Regions from separate parts of the Streptomyces sp. NPDC057280 genome, predicted to be linked through region 1. Evidence: riboswitches for the same ligand, from Rfam matches in the RefSeq annotation. Region 1 holds a riboswitch; each other region holds the start of a gene.

Region 1 (5,397 bases):
GCTCTGGCGCGCTCGCTGCGGCTGGCCGCCGCCATGGACTCCCGCGGATACGGCCGCGCGGGCACGGCCACCCGCCGCTCCCGCCGGATCACCGGGGCGCTGATGCTGCTCGGCATGTGCGGGCTGTGCGCCGGGGCGTACGGCCTGCTGGACGCCACCGCACCCGCCTTCCTGGGCTTTCCCGCGATGGCGGCGGGCGCGCTGCTGTGCGTGGCCGGGCTGCGGCTGGGCGGACGCCGGATCACCCGCACCACCTACCGCCCCGACCCCTGGCGACTGCCGGAGTGGGCCGTCGCGGGCAGCGGGGTGCTGGCCGCCGTCCTGCTCTTCGCCGGCCTCGGCTACGACCCCGCCCAGCTCAACCCCACCTTCTACCCGTTGACCTGGCCCGCACTGCCCCTGGTGCCCACCGCGGCGATCCTGCTCGCCGGAACCGCCGGATTCCTCGCACCCCCACCCCGGAGAGCCGACACCCCGTGATCACCTTCGACCAGGTCACCGTCCACTACGACGGCGCACCCGAACCCGCCCTCCGCAACATCGACCTCACCGTTGAGGAGGGCGAACTCTGCCTCGTCGTCGGACACACCGGCGTCGGCAAATCCACCCTGCTCGGTGCCGTCAACGGGCTCGTGCCGCACTTCACCGGCGGCACCCTGTACGGGCGCGTCACCGTCGACGGCCGCGACACCGCCCACCACCCGCCCCGCGAACTCGCCGATGTCGTCGGGGTGGTGGGCCAGGATCCGATCGACGGCTTCGTCACCGACACCGTGGAAGAAGAACTCGCCTATGCCATGGAGCAGTTGGCGATTCCCGCCGCGACCATGCGCAAGCGTGTCGAGGAGACCCTGGACCTCCTCGGGCTTGCCGACCTGCGCCACCGTGCCCTGCACGAACTCTCCGGCGGCCAGCAGCAGCGGGTCGCCATCGGCTCCGTCCTCACCGCCCACCCCCGCGTCCTGGTCCTCGACGAACCCACCTCCGCCCTCGACCCGACCGCCGCCGAAGAGATCCTCGCCGCCGTCACCCGCCTCGTCCACGACCTCGGCGTCACCGTCCTCATGGCCGAACACCGCCTCGAACGGGTCGTCCAGTACGCCGACCGCGTCATCCATCTCCCCGGCGACGGCCAAGCCCGCATCGGGGCGCCCGCCGACATCCTGCGGACGTCCGACATCGCACCGCCGATCGTGGAGTTGGGCCGGGCGGCCGGCTGGTCCCCGCTCCCGCTGTCCATTCGCGACGCCCGCCGCGCCGCCGCACCCCTGCGCATTGCCCTCGCCGACCACCTCCCGGCCCCGGTCCGCCCGCAGCCGACGGAGCGGCGGCCCCGGCTGCTGGCCGCGCGCGGTGTCACCGTCACCTACCAGGGTGTGACAGCCGTCCGGGAGGTGGACCTCGACCTGCACGCCGGTGAGGTGACGGCGCTCATGGGCCGCAACGGCTCCGGCAAGTCCTCCTTGCTGTGGGCTCTGCAGGGCTCCGGCCCGCGCCGCGCAGGCAGCGTGAAAGTGACCGGACCGGGAAATGACGCCGATCCGCACACCGTGCCCGCCGCGCAGGCCCGCCGGCTCGTCGGCCTGGTCCCGCAGACTCCGGCGGACCTGCTCTACCTGGAGAGCGTCAAAGCGGAACTCGACCAGGCCGACACCGAGTCCGGCACCGAGGTGCGGGCCCGCGCCGTCCTGGACCGGCTCGCGCCCGGTATCGACGACGCCACCCACCCCCGCGATCTGTCGGAGGGGCAGAAGCTCGCCCTCGTCCTGGCGATCCAGCTCTCGGCCGCGCCGCGGATCGTCCTCCTGGACGAGCCGACCCGCGGCCTGGACTACCGCGCCAAGACCGAGCTGATCGCAGTGGTCGACACCCTGGCCGCGGAGGGGCGTGCGGTGGTCATCTCCACCCACGACGTCGAGTTCGCCGCCCGCGCCGCCGACCGTGTCGTCGTCATGGCAGAAGGGGACGTCGTCGCCGACGGACCGACCACCGAGGTCATCGTCGCCTCACCCGTGTTCGCACCGCAGACCGCGAAGATCCTCGCCCCACTGCCGTACCTGACGGTCGACCAGGTCAAGGCGGCGCGGTCATGACGGCTGCGGCAGCCGTCCGGCTGGGGCCGCGCGCCGGCGTGGTCATGACCCTGGCCGCCTTCCTGGGCCTGGTCGCGTTCTTCTGGCCGTTCGTGGTCGCCCCGGGAACGTTCGGCTCCAACTACGCGCCCCCGCTCATCTTCGGCGTCCTGCTGGTCCTCGTCCTGTGCGTGGTCCTCTCGGAGATCGCCGAGGGCGGCATCGACTCCAAGGCGCTCGCCATGCTGGGCGTCCTGTCCGCCGTCAACGCCGCCCTGCGCCCTCTCGGCGCCGGAACCGCCGGCATCGAGACCGTCTTCTTCATCCTCGTCCTCGCCGGACGCGTCTACGGCCCCGGCTTCGGCTTCACCCTCGGCTGCACCTCGCTCTTCGCCTCCGCGCTGATCACCGGCGGGGTCGGCCCCTGGATGCCGTACCAGATGTTCGGCTGCGCGTTCGTCGGCATGCTCGCCGGGTTCCTTCCCCGCGCCACCGGCCGCCGCGAGATCCTGATGCTCGCCGCCTACGGCTCCCTCTCCGGCTACCTCTTCGGCTTCCTCCTCAACCTCTCCTTCTGGCCCTTCTCCCTCGACCCGAACAGCTCCATCGCCTACCTGCCCGGCCTGCCCTTCACCGAGCAGTGGCACCGCTACCTCGCCTTCGACCTCGCCACCTCCCTGGGCTGGGACACCGGCCGCGCGGTCACCAACTTCGTCTGCGTCCTGCTGGCCGGCCCAGCGGTCCTCACCACCTTCCGCCGCGCCGCCCGCCGCGCCCGCTTCCGCGCCCCGGTCACCTTCGCGCCACCCCGAACGGACGCAACGGAACGCCGCTGACCAGTCACGACAACACCAGGCCGGGGCGAGCACCGGATTTACTATCAGTACGGGCACCACGCGACGGAGACCCCGCTGCCCCTGACCGACTCCAAGGGCACCATCGTCTACCCGGGCTTCCCGGCGGACGCCCTGTCTCCTTCCGCCTTTACTCGGTCGCCGCCCAGGCCCTGTTGTGGGCGAGTTTTTCCCTGGTCTTCGGACCGTTGGCCGAACGGCTACTCGATCCGGCCGTCCGGGCCGCGGTCAAGCCCGTGCCCGGACAGCCCGAGCCGGTCGCCGCGGTCTGACCTTCCGGAGGCGAGATGGATCACGCCAGGTCGCGCGGTATTGGCCATGTCCGCGACACGCGGTACCGTCACTGCGATATCGACGACGGCAGAACGGAAGCCGGTGGGAAACCGGCACGGTCGCGCCACTGTGTGCCACCCCGCCAGCGCGGGGCGGCGAGTCAGACCCGTAGCCGTCGTCATGTGCACCACCGAGATGGGACGCGAACTCCCAGAGGAGGCCCTGCCATGGCGCAGCATGTCGCACCGCCGACCGCCACCACCCCCGCTCTCCCCGCCAAGCTGCCGATCGGCGCGATCGTCCCGTGGGCGGTCTTCTTCGGCATCCTGATGCTGGTCCTGCTGTACTTCGTCGGCGCCGAGCAGGGCGCCACCTCCGTCGTCTCCGGCGAGGACGTCCACGAGTGGGTCCACGACGCCCGCCACCTCCTCGGCTTCCCCTGCCACTGACGCAAGGGACACCGACACCCTCATGAACTCCGCAACGGTAAGAAACCTCCTCGTGCGCGGCATGCTCGCCGGTCTCGCGGCCGGTGTGCTCGCCCTCGTCGTCGCCTACCTCCTGGGTGAGCCCAACGTCGACAAGGCGATCGCTTTCGAGGAAGCCCACTCCCACGAGCATGAGATGGAGATCGTCTCCCGCTCTCTGCAGTCCACCGCCGGCCTGGCCACCGGCGTCCTCATCTACGGGGTCGCCTTCGGCGGCATCGCCGCCCTCGCCTACTGCTTCGCCCTCGGCCGCGTCGGCCGCTTCAGCCCCCGCGCGACCGCGCTGCTGCTGTCCGGCTGTGCGCTCCTCGCCGTCTACGTCGTGCCGTTCCTGAAGTACCCGGCCAACCCGCCCGCCGTCGGAAACCCCGACACCATCGGCAAGCGGACCACCCTGTACTTCCTGATGATGCTGCTCAGCGTCCTCCTCGCGATCGCCGCCACCATCCTGGGCAAGCGGCTCCAGCCGACCTTGGGCACCTGGTGGGCGACCGTGACGGCGATCGCCGCCTTCGCGCTCGTGATCGGGCTGGCGTACGCCTTCCTGCCCGTCATCAACGAGGTGCCCTCGGACTTCCCGGCCACCGTGCTGTGGCGGTTCCGGCTCTCCGCGCTCGCCATCCAGACCACCCTGTGGACGGCGTTCGGACTCGGCTTCGGTGAACTGGCCGAACGCCTGCTGAACCCTAAGCCCGCCCCGGCCGCCCCGGCCTCGGCAGTGGCCGCTCCCAGCTGACCATGATCCGACCATGTGAGAGGGCCCGCGGAACCATCCGGGGGCCCTCTCGCGTTCTCCGGACACCCGATGGACCTGGACCAAGGACATGACCCATCGATCCGACCCATCCGGCCGATTAGACAGCGGCGGCGAAGGCGAGCAGCGGAGGAGCCGAGTGGCCAGACGACCCCAGCCCCGCCACATCACCCTGGGCGGCCACGAGGCCGTCGCCCTGACCGTCGAGGAGTACGAGCAGCTGATCGCGAGCCGCCGCCAGATCGGCGGGCAGAGCGCCCGTGTGCGGGTGCTCGCCTCACAGGCCAAGCGGACCGAGCAACTGCTACGCGACCTGGAGACACTCGTCGGGATACCGGAAGACGACTGCGGCGCTTCTGCCGGAGCATCCCCTTCAGAGCGCCCGGCGCCGTGTCGTGCCACCGCCCCGGACACCGACGCTGCCTGTCTGCGGTGCGCGATCGCCGCACTGCTGCGCCGGCACCGGGACCCGGCCGCCTGAACCGGCCGCGCTTCAAGATTCCTGTGGGCGCAGGGGGTGCCCCAGGCGCACGTTCCAGCGCCCGGCCCGTCCGCTGAGCTCGGTCGCCGTCAGCGGGAGAACGTCCGCACGCCAGAAGGACGCCAGCGGCGCGCCGAGCACGTGCACCACGGCGGCCCGTACGACATCGGGCTCCACCACGGCGAGGGTGCGGCCGTCCGACTGCGCCACGGCGTCCAGCCAACGGGCCACACGCTCGCACAGCTCCTTGACCGACTCTCCCCCGTGAGGTGCGGAGGACGGGTCGGCGAGCCACTCGCCGAGCGCCTCCGGCTCGGCCCGGCCGACCTCGTCGAGGGCGCGGCCCCGCCAGCGGCCCGCGTCCAGGCCGGCCGGTCCGGCACCGGATGCCTTCACGGCGAGGCCGAGTGCGGCGGCGGTCTCGCGGCAGCGCGCGCTGGGCGAGGTGACCAGGCGGGCGGCTGAGGGCAGCGAG
Region 2 (5,397 bases), on a different contig from region 1:
ACCTCGCGGACGGGCCCGCCCTCCGGCAGCCGCGGCTGCTCCTCGGGGCGCGGCGGCGGGAGCTCCCGGCGACGGACGCGCGCGCCCATCCAGAAGGCGCCCAGCAGCAGGGCGACGACGACCAGACCCGCCACGATCAGCCCGACGCCCAGGGCGCCGCGACCCGCGGCCATCTCCATCCATGCGCTAGTCATGATCCCGCGAGTACCCCCGCCGTCCGGTGTGAACCCGACACCGTGACCGGCGGCCCCTGCGAACCCGACGGCCGTGACCGGCGGAAACCTGCGGCACAGGGGTTTGACGCGAAATGCGGCGGCTACCCGCGCGGTGTGACAGCGATGACACCCCAACAGGAGCTCATCCGGTTCCTGGAGGACCGCTTCGCGTGTGCGCAGGCGTGCACCGAGTGCGCCCGGGCATGCGCGGTGCGTGCCAGCCTCGTGGATCCGGACGGGACCGAGCAACAGGAACTCGTACGACGCAAGGGCATCATGTGCGCGGAGGTGTGCGACGCCACGTGCCGGGTGCTGTCCGAGCAGAACCGGCTGGACGAGGGCGGTATCCGCGTCCAGCTGGAGTGGTGCCGGACGGTCTGCCTGGAATCCGCCCACGCCTTCGACGGCGAGCCGGGAGCGGAGGACGCGGCGAAGGCCTGCCGGGAGTGCGCCCAGGCATGCACGGACTTCATGGCCACGCTGAACTGAGGCGGGCGTTTCCCTCGGAGTGCCTCAGAAGAAGCTTCAGAGGAGTTTCCGAGGGGCTTCTGAAGGGCCTCAGAAGGGCTTCTGAAGCGGCTCAGAAGGACTTCAGAAGGAGCTTCAGAGGGGCCGCCCCATCCGGACGTTCCAGCGCCCCGCTCGCCCGCTGAGTTCGACGGCGGTGAGCGGTGGTACGTCCGTGCGCCAGAAGGCCGGCCCCGGCACCCCCAGCGCGTGGACGAGCGCCGCGCGGACGATCTCGGGTTCGGCCACGGCGATCGTCCACCCCGTCTCCGCGGCCAGTGCGTCCAGCCATGCCCCGACCCGTGCGCACAGCGCGGCCACCGACTCCCCGCCGTGCGGCGTCGCTTCGGGGTCGGACAGCCAGCGCGTCAGCGCCTCCGGCTCCGCGGCACCCACCTCGGCCAGCGTCGACCCGCGCCAGCGCCCTGTGTCGAGGGCGGCCAACTCCGGTGCGTCCAGGGCGTCGAGACCGAGCGCGCCGGCCGTCTCACGGCAGCGCACGGTGGGGGAGGAACAGACCCGGTGTGCCGTCGGGAGCGTGCCCGCGGCGGCCTTCGCGCCGCGCAGGCCGGAGGCGTCCAACGGCCAGCCGTCATCGAAGCGGGCCTCCCGCAGGGCCTCGCTGATCGCGGGTGAGATCAACATCACTCGGCTCGTCATCCGCCCATTCCCCCGCTCAACACCCTTTCTGTACCGCCTATTTGACATGCGCACAGCGCTCCAGGGGCGCTTGTGGCCGGACCATGCGCTCTTGGCCCCATCCCTCCCACGCGGTACCTTCTCGTCGATATCGACGACGGTTCGGTGGAAGCCGGTGGGATTCCGGCACGGTCGCGCCACTGTATGCCGGGCACGCGCCTCAAAGGGTGCGGGCCGGGTGAGTCAGACCCGCCCCGTCGTCCTGTGCACCACCGAGACGGGACGCGAGTTCCCCCAGGAGGTCCTGCCATGGCGCAGACCGTCGCTCAGCCGACAACCAGTTCCACCGCCGTACCCGCCAAGCTGCCGATCGGCGCCATCGCCCCCTGGGCGGTCTTCTTCGGCGTCCTGATGCTGGTCCTGCTCTACTTCGTCGGCGCCGAACAGGGCGCCACCTCCCTGCTGTCCGGCGAGGGGGTCCACGAGTGGGTGCATGACGCCCGCCACCTGCTCGGCTTCCCGTGCCACTGACAGCGGCGAGGAAGCGTATCCGCGCATGAACTCCGCAACTGTCAGAAACCTCCTGGTCCGCGGCATGCTCGCGGGCCTCGTCGCGGGACTGGCCGCGCTCGTCGTCGCGTACTTCCTCGGGGAGCCGCGCGTCGACCAGGCCATCGCCTTCGAGGAGGCCCACGCGCACGAGCACGGCGGCGAGGAACTGTTCAGCCGTACGCTCCAGTCCACCGCGGGCCTGTCCACCGGCGTCCTCGTCTACGGGGTCGCCTTCGGGGGCATCGCGGCGCTGGCGTACTGCTTCGCGCTCGGCCGGATCGGCCGCTTCGGGCCGCGCGCGAGCGCGCTGCTCCTGGCGGTCGCCGGGCTGGTCGCGGTGTACGTCGTGCCGTTCCTCAAGTACCCCGCCAACCCGCCGGCCGTCGGTGACCCCGACACGCTCGACCAGCGGACCGCGCTGTTCTTCCTGATGATCGTCCTCAGCGTGCTGCTGACGGTGGGCACGGTCATCCTGGGCAAGCGGCTCGCACCCCGGCTGGGCAACTGGAACGCCACCCTCGCCGCGGGCGCGTTCTTCGTCCTCGTCGTCGGGCTGGCGTACGCGTTCCTGCCGTCGTTCAACGAGGTGCCGGAGCACTTCCCGGCCGCCCTGTTGTGGCAGTACCGGCTCGCCGCGCTCGCCGTGCAGGTGACCCTGTGGACCGCCTTCGGGCTGGTCTTCGGGCTGCTGGCGGAGCGGCAGCTCGCACCGAAGCCGGCCGAGCGGTCGGCGGGCGCGGACACCCGGCCGGCTCCCGTCGCCCACTGAGCAGTTCACCACCGAACGGGCCCTCGCATCGCGGGGGCCCTTTCGTATGCCTCGGTGCGGCCTTGCCATTCCCTATTTCTGGAACACGTTCTACCGTGTGCGCCGTCAGGACCGGTCCCGGGGAGCCTGGAGGCGCCGTGCATCTCGCATACACACCCGAGCAGCAGCGGCTGCGCACCGAACTGCGCGCGTACTTCGCCGCGTTGGTGCCGGACGACGCGAACGCCCGGCACGGCGACCGGCGTGAGCAGAAGCGCTTCTACCGCGAGATCATCCGGAAGCTGGGCGCCGACCGCTGGCTGGGCGTGGGCTGGCCCAAGGAGTACGGCGGCCGCGGACTCACCGCGATGGAACAGTTCATCTTCTTCGACGAGGCCGCCCAGGCCGGCGTCCCGCTGCCGCTGATGGCCCTGAACACGGTCGGCCCGACGATCATGCGGTACGGCACCGACGAGCAGAAGGCCTACTTCCTCCCGAAGATCCTCTCCGGCGAGATCGACTTCGCGATCGGCTACAGCGAGCCCGACGCCGGTACGGACCTGGCGTCCTTGAAGACGCGCGCGGTGCGAGACGGAGACGAGTACGTCGTCAACGGCCAGAAGATCTGGACCACCAACGGCGACACGGCGGACTGGGTGTGGCTCGCGACCCGCACCGACCCGGCCGCGCCGCCGCACAAGGGCATCACCATGCTCCTGGTCCCGACCACCGAGCCCGGCTACTCCTGCACCGTCATCAACACCCTCGCCGGCCATGACACCACCGCCAGCTACTACGAGGACATCCGCGTCCCCGTCTCGCGCCGGGTCGGCGAGGAGAACCAGGGCTGGCGGCTGATCACCAACCAGCTCAACCACGAGCGCGTCACCCTCGCCGCCCACGGCACCATGGCGATCCGCGCCCTGCACGACGTCCAGCGCTGGGCCATGGAGACCAAGCTCGCCGACGGCCGCCGCGTCGTCGACCTGCCCTGGGTGCGCCGCCGTCTCGCCCAGACCCATGTGAAGCTCGACGCGATGAAGCTGCTCAACTGGCAGATGGTCAACGCCGTCCAGAACGGCACGCTCACCCCCCAGGACGCCTCCGCCGTCAAGGTCTACGGCTCCGAGGCCCGCCGCGAGGCCTACGCCTGGCTCATGGAAGTGGTCGCCGCGGCGGGCGCCCTGAAGGAAGGCTCCGCGGGCACGGTCCTCCACGGCGAACTGGAGCGCGGCTACCGCTCCGCGGTCATCTTCACCTTCGGCGGCGGCAACAACGAGATCCAGCGGGAGATCATCTCGTGGATCGGTCTGGGGATGCCGAGGGTGCGGCGTTAGCCTGCGGGTATGGCAGATCCGGGGCTGTTCACGCCGAACTCGGTCACCTGGCAGATGCACGGCGACCCGATGATGTGGGTCGCCGGTGTCCGTGCGTTGTATCTCCAGGCGCTTCATCCGCGTGCCGTGCGCGGGGTCATGCAGAACTCCGACTTCCGGCAGGACGCCTGGGGCCGGCTGCTGCGCACCGCGAACTTCGTCGGGACCACGACGTACGGCACCACGGAGGCCGCCGAACGGGCCGGCGCCCGGGTGCGGAAGATCCACCGCATGCTGTCCGCGACCGACCCCGACACCGGCGAGACGTACGGCGTCGACGAACCCGAGCTGCTGCTGTGGGTGCACTGTGCGGAGATCGACTCCTACCTGCACGTCGCCCGGCGCTCCGGATTCCGCCTCACCGACGAACTCGCCGACCGCTACATCGCCGAACACCGGGTCAGTGCCCGCCTGGTGGGCCTCGACCCCGACGCCGTACCGGCGAACCAGGCCGAGATGGCCGCCTACTTCGAGAAGGTGCGGCCCGACCTCGCCGCCGGACCCGAGGCGCGCGCCGTGGACGACTTCCTGCTCCGTCCGCCGACGCACCCCCTGCTCGTCCCGGCGCGCGCGGTGCTGTGGCGGCGCGTGGCACACCTGGCGTACGCCGCCCTGCCGCCGTACGCCCACGAGTTGTACGGCAGACCGGCCCCGCGACCGGCCACCGTCACCCGCCAGTTGCGTGTCACGGGCACCCTGTTGCGCTGTGTTCCCGCACGTCTGCGCTGGCAACTGCCGCCCAAACACATCCTCCGCGCCATGTCACGGCTCGGCCCCGGCTCCCGCCCGGCACCGTACAAAGTCGGGAGATAGCTCGCCATACTGGACGGACCAGGGGTGGAGCGGCGCGACTTCGACGGGGGCGATCGCAGCAGATGGGGGACAGCAAACTGATCCAGGGCCGCTACCGGTTGCTCGACCTGATCGGGCGCGGCGGCATGGGCGAGGTGTGGCGGGCCCGCGACGAGTCGCTGGGCCGCCATGTCGCCGTGAAGTGCCTCAAGCCGCTCGGCCCTTCCCACGACCAGACCTTCACCCGCGTCCTGCGCGAGCGGTTCCGGCGGGAGGCCCGCGTCGCCGCCGCCCTCCAGCACCGCGGGGTCACCGTCGTCCATGACTTCGGCGAGGACGACGGCATCCTCTACCTCGTCATGGAGCTGCTGGAGGGCCGCAACCTCAGCCAGCTCCTGGAGGACAACAAACAGCATCCGCTGCCCGTCGCGGACGTCGTCGACATCGCCGACCAGGTGGCGGCCGCACTCGCCTACACCCACCAGCAGGGCATCGTGCACCGGGACCTGAAGCCCGCGAACATCATGCGGCTGACCGACGGCACCGTGAAGATCTGCGACTTCGGCAT
Region 3 (5,397 bases), 650 kb from region 1:
GTCGCGGTGGCCATGTCCGCCGCGCTCAACCTTGTGGGCGCCTTCCTCTCCGTGGAGGTCGCCAACACGATCTCCAAGGGTCTCGTCGACGAGAGCGGCATACGTCCTGAGGTGATCTTCGCGGCCCTGGTGGGCGCGATCCTCTGGAACCTGCTGACCTGGCTGGTCGGACTCCCCTCCAGCTCCTCGCACGCCCTCATGGGCGGTCTGATAGGCGCCACCATCGCTTCGGCGGGCACGGGCGCGGTCCACGGTGACGTCCTGGTCACCAAGGTCCTCATCCCGGCGATCGCGGCCCCGCTGGTCGCGGGCATCGCGGCCATGCTGGCCACGCGGTTCTCCTACACGCTCGGCAAGAAGGCGGACGGCAAGTCGGCCGCCAAGGGCTTCCGCGCCGGCCAGATCGCCTCGGCCGGCCTGGTGTCCCTCGCCCACGGCACGAACGACGCGCAGAAGACGATGGGCATCATCACCCTGGCCCTCGTTGCCGGCGGCGCCGTCGCGCCCGACTCCGACCCGCCCACCTGGGTCATCCTCTCGGCGGGCCTGGCCATCGCGCTCGGCACCTACCTGGGCGGCTGGCGCATCATCCGCACGATGGGCAAGGGCCTGACCGACCTCCAGCCGCAGCAGGGCTTCGCGGCCCAGACCAGCGCGGCGACGGTCATCCTGGCCTCCTCGCACCTCGGCTTCTCCCTCTCCACCACGCACTCCGTCTCCGGTTCGGTGATGGGCGCGGGCCTCGGCCGCAAGGGCGGCGTGGTCCGCTGGTCGACGGCGACGCGGATGTTCGTGGCGTGGGGTCTCACGCTCCCGGCGGCCGCCCTGGTGGGTGCGCTGGCCGAGTCCGTGTGCGACCTCGGCGACTGGGGCACGGCGGTGGTCGCGGTCTTCCTGATCGCCTCCAGCGCGGCCATCTGGAAGATCTCGCGCCGCGAGGTCGTGGACGCGTCGAACGTCAACGACACCGACGAGCCGGCCGGCGTGGTCACCACGGCGATCGCGGCCGTGACCCCGCCCCCGGCGGGCACGGTGGTGGACGACCTGACCGCCACGATCCCCGCCCCGGCAGCGGCCACCGCGGAACCGGCCGCACCGCCGGCCGCCGCGGTCTGAGCCCCAGCGACGAAGGAAAGCAAGCACCATGAAGATCGACTGGCAAGCACTGGGCTCCGTCTTCGGCGTCAGCCTCGTCGTCACCGTGGCCCTCGTGGCCCTCTTCACCCTCGGCATCATGGGCCTCTCCCGCCAGGAGCGGGCATCGGCCCAGGGCGGCACGGCCGCCTTCGCCGTGACCGGCGCGTACGCCTGCTTCGCCGCGTGTGCGGCGGCGGTGGGGTACGGGATCTATCTGATCGTGGCCTGACCGACCGACACCTTTACCGCGCCCCCGGACCTCACCGTCCGGGGGCGCGGTTCTGTGTTGACGCCCACCGATCGGCCACCGTTGCTAGGGTCTGCGTCACATCGGAAGGTACCGAAAAGACATGTGTCATACTGAGTACTGCTCAACTGACATACGCTCATACGAATAGCGCCCAAAGAACTGGCGTCTGTTCGCCCGCTGTCGCTTCGATGGCTTCCGAACTCACTCACGCATCGAGCAGTACGGAAGAGGGAACATCATGGCCAGGGAAGTCGATCCGAGCCTCAACAGGCGCAGGCTCCGCATCGAGCTACGCCGAGCCCGTGAAGCAACCGGGATGACTCAGCTCGAAGCCGCTCAGGCCCTGGAGTGGTCACTTTCCAAAATCATCCGGATCGAGGCGGGGACGGTCAGCGTCTCAGTCACCGACCTGCGCGCACTCCTCCAGCAGTACGAGGTCGTGGATGAAGTACTGATCGCCGATCTGGAAGAGGCGGCTCGCGGCTCCAAGGGACAGTCCTGGTGGGCGGAGTACCGGGACATGATCAGCTCGCAGTTCGCTCAGTACCTGGGGTACGAGAGCTCTGCAATCACGATCCAGGCGTTCAACCCCGTCGTCTTTCCCGCTCTTCTGCAGAACGAGGACTATGCCGAGGCACTGCTCAAGGGCCGCACCGGCGAGGCACAGGCCCGCCGGGCCGTCGAACTCAGGACCGCCCGCCAGGAGCGCGTCTTCGACGACGAGGAGGGGCCGCGCGCCCATTTCGTCGTCGACGAGTCGGTCTTCCGCCGGCACGTCGGCGGCCCTTCGGTCATGCGCCGCCAATTGGAGCACGTCAAGACACTCGCCCAGCACCCCCGGGTGAACCTGCAACTCCTCCCCTTCACGGCGGGTTCCTTCTTCGGCTCGACAGCCCCCTTCGTACTGCTCACCTTCAAGGACGACGACGATCTGCTCTACATCGAGGGAAGTACCGGAAGCGTGACGAGCCGTGACGACATCGAACTCATCGCGCGCTACCAGGAGAGCTTCGCGGAAATCAGCGGCGCCGCGTACGAGGGCGACCAGGTCATCGAACTGATCGACGAGATCAGCACAGGCATGCGTACCAGCTGAACCCGGGCGGGTACGGCACCGGGCGGCGTCAAGGAGGGCCTATGTGGGTCTTCGACAGGTTACACGAGGGGTGGCGCCGGCTTGTGTCCACGCACGTCCCTCAAACAGCCGTAGAGCCAGGCCCGGCCGCTGAGCCGGAGGAGGGCGAGCCGCCCACCGACGATGTCGCACTGCGATCCGCAGCGATGCGCGACCCGGACTGGACGGACAACCTCGGGCGCATCGAGAAACAGCGAGCGGAGCAGGAGATGCGGAGGGAGCGCGCGACCGCGGACCAGCAGATCAGGCAGCGCACCGCGGCCTGGCTGCTGGGCTCGGGGACCGGGCTGCTGTTCCTGATCGCCGGTGTTCCGGTCACCAAGGCCGTTCAGGGCCAGCCTGTCACGTCCCTGGGCGTCTGGACCCTGCTCCTGCTCCTCGTGCTGGCCGCATGCGTGGTGGTCGGTGTCTTCCTCCTGATAGCCCGTCTGCTCATGGACGGCTCCGAGGCATCCGAGGACCGGGACCGCGGCCGGGAGGTCAGCGACGCCGCTGCTTCGTCAGATCCGCCGAGGCTTCCCGGTCAGCGGGCCGCTCCGGCCCGCTCCCCCGCCCCCGAGGGCGGCGCGCCGGATTCCGAGGCCGGACGGTGAACGGCGCCCCGCCCCACCACAGTCCGGCCGCCGCGGCCAGCACCAACGTCACGCCCGCCCAGACGACCGCTCGCGCATCGCGCCCCGGAACCAGCAGCGCGATCGCGGCCCCGCCTGCCACCGCGAGCACTCCGGATCCCACGCAGACCACGACCGCCACGGCGATCTCAAGTCTCGTCGTGCCGCTCGTGGTCCGCCGGATCCGTGGTGACGAGACATCCCTCGTCCGCCCGCCGCGCATCTGCCCACCCCTCCCGTCACGCAGGACGGACCGTCACCGGCCGTCCCGCTCCGGGGACACAAGCCGCCCCAGGAAGGTCCCCCAGGCATTACGACCGAAGGTCAGCCCGGGCCCCTGGCGCCACTTCGAATCACGGACTCGTACGGTTTCCTCGTCCACCGCCAGCTCCAGGCAGTCCTCGCTGGGAACGGTGGAGTAGCTGCTCTTGTGCCATCGCAGCTGCGCCTGCTCATGCAGCTGTGCCTGCCGCTCGGACGGATGCCCGTCGATCACGCCGACCTCCCCCTACCGAGTGTCAGCACCTCGACGCGACCCGTCTCTCGCAGCAGCGTATCGCTCCGCCCTGGGGCCGCGAAGGTAGCTCGTGGTCACCGACCCGAAACAGCCGGTTCTGCCCTGTTCGTTCGTACTGCCCGCCGGTTCCCTGTGCGACTCTCTCAGGTCTCTTTCCCCTTCGGGACGGCGTGGACGCGTCATGGCCGCCGCCATCCCGCTCTGTGGGCCTCAGCACACTCTCCCTTCGCAGGTCAACAGCGAGTTGACGGCTCTTCCGGGCCCGTGGTGGACTGCCGGGGCCAAGTACGGCGGCCAGGGAGGAAGTCCGGTGTGAATCCGGCGCGGTCCCGCCACTGTCACCGGGGTAGGTAGCCCCGGGAGCCAGGAACTCCCACCGCCGGTCTCGTCGAACCAGGGCGTGGACACCCTGAGTGAGGACATGTCGCCATGCTCGCCTGCCGTTTGAGGTACAGCACCCGGACAGCCACGAGGTCGCTGCCCGACCCCACGGCCGGCTGAGCCGATGCGTGCCGATCGCGTCTTCGCGTACGGCGCCGCCGCCGGGCTCGTCGGGGATCTGCTGCTCGGTGATCCGCGCCGGGGGCATCCGGTCGCCGCGTTCGGGCGGGCCGCCGGTGCCGTGGAGCGGGTGCTGTGGCGGGACCACCGGGGATGGGGCGTGCTGCACACCGCCGTGTGTGCCGGGGGTGCCGTGGCGCTGGGTGCCGTGGCCGAGAGAGTCGTACGTCCTTCCCGTACCGCTTCCGTCGTACTGACCGGCGCCGCCACCTGGGCCGTCGTCGGGGGGACCTCGCTCGCGCGGGAGGCGCGGGGTGTCGGGCGGGCCCTGGAGGCGGGTGATGTCGAGGGCGCTCGCGCCCGGCTGCCGCATCTGTGCGGGCGCGATCCGCAGGCCCTCGACGCCGACGGGATCGCCCGGGCCGTCGTCGAGTCCGTCGCCGAGAACACCTCCGATGCCGTGGTCGGTGCGCTGGTGTGGGGGGCGCTCGCCGGCGTGCCGGGGCTGCTCGGGTTCCGGGCCGTCAACACCCTCGACGCCATGGTCGGGCACAAGTCCGAGCGGTACCGGCGGTACGGCTGGGCCTCCGCCCGGCTCGACGACCTCGCCGGATGGCCGGGGGCACGGCTCACCGCCGTACTCACGACGGTGAGCGGTGGTGATCCGCGGGGTGCGCTGCGCGCCTGGCGGGCGGATGCCGGCAAGCACCCGAGTCCCAACGCCGGGCCCGTCGAGGCCTCGTTCGCGGGGGCGCTCGGGGTGCGGCTCGGGGGGACCCTGTCGTACGGCGGGCGGGTCGAGCACCGGCCCGTCCTCAACCGGGCCGGGCGGGCCGTGGACACACAGGACATCGAGCGCGCCGTACGGCTGTCCCGGCGCGTCGGGCTGCTCGCGCTCGGCGTCTCGGTCGCCGCGCGGGCTCTGCGGAAAGGGCGTGCCTCATGAGCGGGGGCGGGCTGCTCGTCGCCGGGACCACCTCCGACGCCGGCAAGAGTGTCGTCACCGCCGGGATCTGCCGGTGGCTGGTGCGGCAGGGGGTCAAGGTCGCGCCGTTCAAGGCGCAGAACATGTCCCTCAATTCGTTCGTGACGCGGGAGGGCGCGGAGATCGGGCGGGCGCAGGCCATGCAGGCCCAGGCCTGTCGGGTCGAGCCGACCGCGCTGATGAATCCCGTGCTGCTCAAGCCCGGTGGGGAGCAGAGCAGCCAGGTCGTGCTGATGGGCAAGCCCGTCGGTGAGATGAGCG
Region 4 (5,397 bases), on a different contig from region 1:
ATGCTGGGTCTGCTGGCGCTGCTGGGCTTCATGGCGATCGCGGCCGGAGTCAAGGTCACCAACGGCCAGTTGGCGATCCCGCAGCTGTTCGAGAACATGTTCCCGGCGTGGTTCGCGGGTGTGGCCTTCGCGGCGATCGGCATCGGCGCGCTGGTCCCCGCGGCGATCATGTCCATCGCGGCGGCGAACCTGTTCACCCGCAACATCTACAAGGACTTCATCAAGCCGGACGCGACCGCGGAGCAGGAGACCAAGGTCTCCAAGCTGGTGTCCCTGCTGGTGAAGGTCGGCGCGCTGGTCTTCGTCCTGACCATGGACAAGACGGTCGCCATCAACTTCCAGCTCCTGGGCGGCATCTGGATCCTCCAGACCTTCCCGGCCCTGGTCGGCGGCCTGTTCACCCGCTGGTTCCACCGCTGGGCGCTGCTCGCCGGCTGGGCGGTCGGCATGATCTACGGCACGGTCGCCGCGTACGGCGTGGCCTCGCCGACGCAGAAGCACTTCGGCGGCTCCGCGAAGGAGATCCCCGGCATCGGCGAGATCGGCTACATCGGCCTGACGGCGTTCGTGCTGAACGTGGTGGTCACGGTGGTCCTGACGTTCGTCCTGAGGGCTCTGAAGGCCCCGGAGGGCGTGGACGAAACCAGGCCGGAGGACTACACGGCGGACGCCGGAGACCCCGGTGTCCAGGTGGAACTTCCGCCCGCGACCGCAGGAGCCTCGCACTGACGCCCTAGGGGCGCGGGGAACTGCGCGAGCAACCACGACGAACTCCGCAGCGGGCCGCCGACATCAAGAGCAACGGCGGCCCGCTTTCGTGCACACTCACCTGCATGGACATACAGATCCGGGCAGCGAACCCCACCGAATACGACGAACTCGGCGAGATCACCGCCCAGGCCTACATCCAGGACGGCCTCCTCGCCTTCGGTGAGAGCGACTGGTACCTCGGTGAACTGAGAGACGTCGGCAAACGGGCGGCCGCAGCCGAGGTCCTCGTCGCCGTCCAGGACGGCGTCCTCCTCGGCACCGTCACCTACGTCCCCTCGACCGGCGGCGCCATGGCCGAACTCTCCCGTCCCGGCGAATCGGAGATCCGCATGCTGGCCGTGGCCCCGGAGGCCCGCGGCAGAGGCGCCGGACAAGCCCTCGTACAGGCCTGCGTCGACCGCGCCAGGGCCGCCGGGGACAGCGGCATGGTCCTGTCGACCCAGCCCGTCATGCGCGCGGCCCACCGCATCTACGAACGCCTCGGCTTCGTCCGCGCCCCCCACCGCGACTGGCAGCCGATCCCGGGCGAGGAGTTCACGCTTCTCACCTATGAGTTGACGCTCTGAAGTCGCCGCGACACAACATCTAGGGGTGCCACTCGAACCCGGCACAAGATGTATGCTCATGCTCGCTGTCGCCGCAGGGGAATCCGGTGCGAATCCGGAACTGTCCCGCAACGGTGTACTTGTGCATGCCTTGTGTGTGTACGGGAGTCAGTCCGAGGACCTGCCGACAGCGTGCCCAGGCCGCCGTGGCCCGGGTGCCATGACGTCCGGGCCTCGCGGAGTGGGCCGGTGGACGCGACGCCCCGTGCGCTCGTGCTGCCTGCTGCCCTCCACCAGGCCCCTGCCGAGCGAGGGAGAGCCCCCACGTGACCATCGCGCCAGCCGATCCGGCTTCAGCGGTCCAGGCGGAGAACGACGGTCCCGGTACCGCCCTGTTGCGGACCCTGACCGAGCTGACCGCCGACCTGCCCGACGCCGACCCCGGACGGGTCGCCGCCGCCGCGCTGCGCGGCCGGTCCGCGAAGGCCGACGAGGCGGAGCTGCGCGAGCTGGCGACGGAGGCCGCCGCCGGACTCATCTCCGAGGACCCCGCCTACTCCCGGCTGGCCGCCCGGCTGCTGACCATCAGCATCGCCGCCGAGGCCGCCTCCCAGGGCGTCACGTCCTTCACCGAGTCCGTCGAGGTCGGCCACCGCGAGGGCCTGGTAGCCGATCGCACGGCGGAGTTCGTACGGGTGCACGCCGCACGGCTCGACGCGCTGATCGACCCGGCCGCCGACGACCGCTTCGGCTACTTCGGTCTGCGTACGCTCCACAGCCGCTATCTCCTCCGGCACCCGATCACCCGCCAGGTCATCGAGACGCCCCAGCACTTCATGCTGCGCGTGGCGGCGGGCCTCGCCGAGGACGACACGACCCGTGCCCTGGACGAAGTCGCCGCGCTCTACGGGCTCATGAGCCGCCTCGACTACCTGCCGTCCTCCCCCACGCTGTTCAACTCCGGCACCCGGCACCCCCAGATGTCGTCCTGCTATCTCCTCGACTCCCCGCTGGACGAGCTGGACTCCATCTACGACCGCTACCACCAGGTCGCCCGCCTCTCCAAGCACGCCGGCGGCATCGGCCTGTCGTACTCCCGCATCCGCAGCCGCGGTTCGCTGATCCGCGGCACCAACGGGCACTCCAACGGCATCGTGCCGTTCCTGAAGACGCTGGACGCCTCGGTGGCCGCGGTGAACCAGGGCGGCCGGCGCAAGGGCGCCGCGGCCGTCTACCTGGAGACCTGGCACTCCGACATCGAGGAGTTCCTGGAGCTGCGCGACAACACCGGTGAGGACGCCCGGCGTACGCACAACCTGAACCTCGCGCACTGGATCCCGGACGAGTTCATGCGCCGCGTGAACGCCGACGCCGAGTGGTCGCTGTTCTCCCCGGCCGACGTGCCCGAGCTGGTGGACCTGTGGGGCGAGGAGTTCGACGCCGCGTACCGCAAGGCCGAGGCGGCCGGCCTCGCCAAGAAGACGATCCCGGCCCGTGACCTGTACGGCCGCATGATGCGTACCCTCGCGCAGACCGGCAACGGCTGGATGACCTTCAAGGACGCCGCCAACCGCACCGCCAACCAGACGGCGCTGCCCGGCCATGTCGTCCACTCCTCCAACCTCTGCACGGAGATCCTGGAGGTCACGGACGACGGCGAGACGGCGGTCTGCAACCTGGGTTCGGTGAACCTGGGCGCGTTCGTCGACGCGGCGACCGGCGACCTGGACTGGGACCGCCTCGACGCCACCGTCCGCACCGCCGTGACCTTCCTCGACCGCGTGGTGGACATCAACTTCTACCCGACCGAGCAGGCGGGCCGGTCCAACGCCAAATGGCGTCCCGTGGGCCTCGGCGCGATGGGGCTCCAGGACGTCTTCTTCAAGCTGCGGCTGCCCTTCGACTCGCCGGAGGCCAAGGCCCTCTCCACGCGGATCGCCGAGCGCATCATGCTCGCCGCGTACGAGGCCTCCACCGACCTCGCCGAGCGCAACGGTCCGCTCCCGGCGTGGGAGAAGACCCGTACCGCCCAGGGCGTCCTGCACCCCGACCACTACGACGTGGAGCTCACCTGGCCGGAGCGCTGGGCGGCGCTGCGCGCGCGGATGGCCACCACGGGCCTGCGCAACTCCCTGCTCCTCGCCATCGCGCCCACCGCCACCATCGCCTCGATCGCGGGCGTGTACGAGTGCATCGAGCCGCAGGTCTCCAACCTCTTCAAGCGCGAGACGCTGTCCGGCGAGTTCCTCCAGGTCAACTCCTACCTGGTGGCCGAGCTGAAGCAGCTCGGCGTGTGGGACGCGCAGACCCGGGAGGCGCTGCGCGAGTCCAACGGCTCGGTGCAGGGCTTCACCTGGGTGCCGCAGGACGTCCGCGACCTGTACCGCACGGCGTGGGAGATCCCGCAGCGCGGCCTGATCGACATGGCCGCCGCCCGTACCCCGTTCCTGGACCAGTCGCAGTCGCTGAACCTGTTCCTGGAGACGCCGACCATCGGCAAGCTCTCCTCGATGTACGCGTACGCCTGGAAGCAGGGCCTGAAGACGACGTACTACCTGCGCTCGCGCCCGGCGACGAGGATCGCCCGCGCGGCACAAGCCACCGTCCCCGTACAGCAGGCCGCCGACCCCGAGGCCGTCGCCTGCTCCCTTGAGAACCCCGAGTCCTGCGAGGCCTGCCAGTAATGACCAGCGAAGCCAAGAACCTTCTCGACCCGGGCTTCGAGCTGACCCTCCGCCCCATGCGCTACCCGGACTTCTACGAGCGCTACCGGGACGCGATCAAGAACACCTGGACCGTCGAGGAGGTCGACCTCCACTCGGACGTCGCCGACCTGGCGAAGCTGTCCCCGGAGGAGCAGCACCTGATCGGCCGGCTGGTCGCGTTCTTCGCGACGGGTGACTCGATCGTGGCGAACAACCTGGTGCTGACGCTCTACAAGCACATCAACTCCCCCGAGGCGCGCCTGTATCTCTCCAGGCAGCTCTTCGAGGAAGCGGTCCACGTCCAGTTCTACTTGACGCTGCTGGACACCTACCTCCCCGACCCGGAGGACCGGGCGGCGGCGTTCGCGGCGGTGGAGAACATCCCGTCCATCCGGGAGAAGGCCGAGTTCTGCTTCAAGTGGATCAACGAGGTCGAGAAGCTGGACCGCCTGGAGTCGCAGGCCGACCGGCGCCGCTTCCTGCTCAACCTGATCTGCTTCGCCGCGTGCATCGAGGGCCTGTTCTTCTACGGTGCCTTCGCGTACGTCTACTGGTTCCGCAGCCGGGGTCTGCTGCACGGTCTCGCCACCGGCACCAACTGGGTGTTCCGCGACGAGACCATGCACATGAGCTTCGCGTTCGACGTGGTCGACACCGTCCGCAAGGAGGAGCCGGAGCTCTTCGACGACCGGCTCCAGCAGCAGGTCACGGACATGATGCGGGAGGCGGTCGAGGCGGAGCTGCAGTTCGGCCGCGACCTGTGCGGTGACGGTCTGCCGGGCATGAACACCGACTCGATGCGCCAGTACCTGGAGTGCGTCGCCGACCAGCGCCTGACCCGCCTGGGCTTCGCCCCGGTGTACGGCTCGGAGAACCCGTTCTCCTTCATGGAGCTCCAGGGCGTCCAGGAGCTGACGAACTTCTTCGAGCGCCGCCCGTCCGCGTACCAGGTCGCCGTGGAGGGCACGGTCGACCTGGACGAGGACTTCTAGCCCCACGCCATGGATCCCTTCTCGCCTCCGGCACGTCAGAGAGGCGAGGAGGGATCCGTCATGCGTCGTAGTATCACTGGCTTCGCCTTCGCGGCCCTGCTGCTGGCCGGATGCGGCACCGGCTCCGGCGGCGACAGCGGGGCGACGGTGTCGCCGTCCGACTGCGCGGCCGTGCCGGAGCTCCACGCCTCGGACAGCGGCCGCACGGTGTGCCTCGCGGTGGGCGGAACCGTCCGGGTCGCGCTGGACGGGACGAAGAGCCGTCCCTGGCGGCCCGTGAAGGCCGACGGAAGCGGGCTGGAAGCCGTCAACAGCGGCTTCGTCCTGCTGCCCGGGGACGCGAACGCCTCGTTCCGCGCGGCCTCCGAGGGCCACGTCCGGCTC

What was found. Region 1 has a riboswitch for cobalamin ahead of ACFUO4_RS15025 (CbtB-domain containing protein). Riboswitches for the same ligand answer to the same signal wherever they lie in the genome.
Region 2: linked by a shared signal. The riboswitch ahead of ACFUO4_RS26735 (CbtB-domain containing protein) and the one ahead of ACFUO4_RS15025 (CbtB-domain containing protein) in region 1 are both predicted to bind cobalamin.
Region 3: linked by a shared signal. The riboswitch ahead of ACFUO4_RS17990 (cobalamin biosynthesis protein) and the one ahead of ACFUO4_RS15025 (CbtB-domain containing protein) in region 1 are both predicted to bind cobalamin.
Region 4: linked by a shared signal. The riboswitch ahead of ACFUO4_RS22875 (ribonucleoside-diphosphate reductase subunit alpha) and the one ahead of ACFUO4_RS15025 (CbtB-domain containing protein) in region 1 are both predicted to bind cobalamin.

Annotation. Positions count from the first base shown of each region.
Region 1 is NZ_JBHUYR010000002.1:989,391-994,787, forward strand. It holds gene ACFUO4_RS15010 (energy-coupling factor transporter transmembrane component T) at 1-480, shown strand, start outside; gene ACFUO4_RS15015 (ABC transporter ATP-binding protein) at 477-2,093, shown strand; gene ACFUO4_RS15020 (ECF transporter S component) at 2,090-2,908, shown strand; cobalamin riboswitch at 3,242-3,391, shown strand; gene ACFUO4_RS15025 (CbtB-domain containing protein) at 3,427-3,648, shown strand; gene ACFUO4_RS15030 (CbtA family protein) at 3,671-4,423, shown strand; gene ACFUO4_RS15035 (hypothetical protein) at 4,581-4,922, shown strand; gene ACFUO4_RS15040 (histidine phosphatase family protein) at 4,935-5,397, opposite strand, start outside.
Region 2 is NZ_JBHUYR010000004.1:632,120-637,516, forward strand. It holds gene ACFUO4_RS26720 (DUF6479 family protein) at 1-194, opposite strand, end outside; gene ACFUO4_RS26725 (ferredoxin) at 339-704, shown strand; gene ACFUO4_RS26730 (histidine phosphatase family protein) at 819-1,382, opposite strand; cobalamin riboswitch at 1,477-1,633, shown strand; gene ACFUO4_RS26735 (CbtB-domain containing protein) at 1,671-1,892, shown strand; gene ACFUO4_RS26740 (CbtA family protein) at 1,918-2,682, shown strand; gene ACFUO4_RS26745 (acyl-CoA dehydrogenase family protein) at 2,820-3,998, shown strand; gene ACFUO4_RS26750 (oxygenase MpaB family protein) at 4,008-4,850, shown strand; gene ACFUO4_RS26755 (tetratricopeptide repeat protein) at 4,913-5,397, shown strand, end outside.
Region 3 is NZ_JBHUYR010000002.1:1,639,198-1,644,594, reverse strand. It holds gene ACFUO4_RS18015 (anion permease) at 1-1,116, shown strand, start outside; gene ACFUO4_RS18010 (hypothetical protein) at 1,145-1,366, shown strand; gene ACFUO4_RS18005 (helix-turn-helix domain-containing protein) at 1,626-2,483, shown strand; gene ACFUO4_RS18000 (hypothetical protein) at 2,669-3,115, shown strand; gene ACFUO4_RS17995 (DUF397 domain-containing protein) at 3,390-3,629, opposite strand; cobalamin riboswitch at 3,902-4,043, shown strand; gene ACFUO4_RS17990 (cobalamin biosynthesis protein) at 4,156-5,097, shown strand; gene ACFUO4_RS17985 (cobyric acid synthase) at 5,094-5,397, shown strand, end outside.
Region 4 is NZ_JBHUYR010000003.1:931,227-936,623, reverse strand. It holds gene mctP (monocarboxylate uptake permease MctP) at 1-729, shown strand, start outside; gene ACFUO4_RS22880 (GNAT family N-acetyltransferase) at 834-1,337, shown strand; cobalamin riboswitch at 1,360-1,520, shown strand; gene ACFUO4_RS22875 (ribonucleoside-diphosphate reductase subunit alpha) at 1,643-4,000, shown strand; gene ACFUO4_RS22870 (ribonucleotide-diphosphate reductase subunit beta) at 4,000-5,013, shown strand; gene ACFUO4_RS22865 (hypothetical protein) at 5,074-5,397, shown strand, end outside.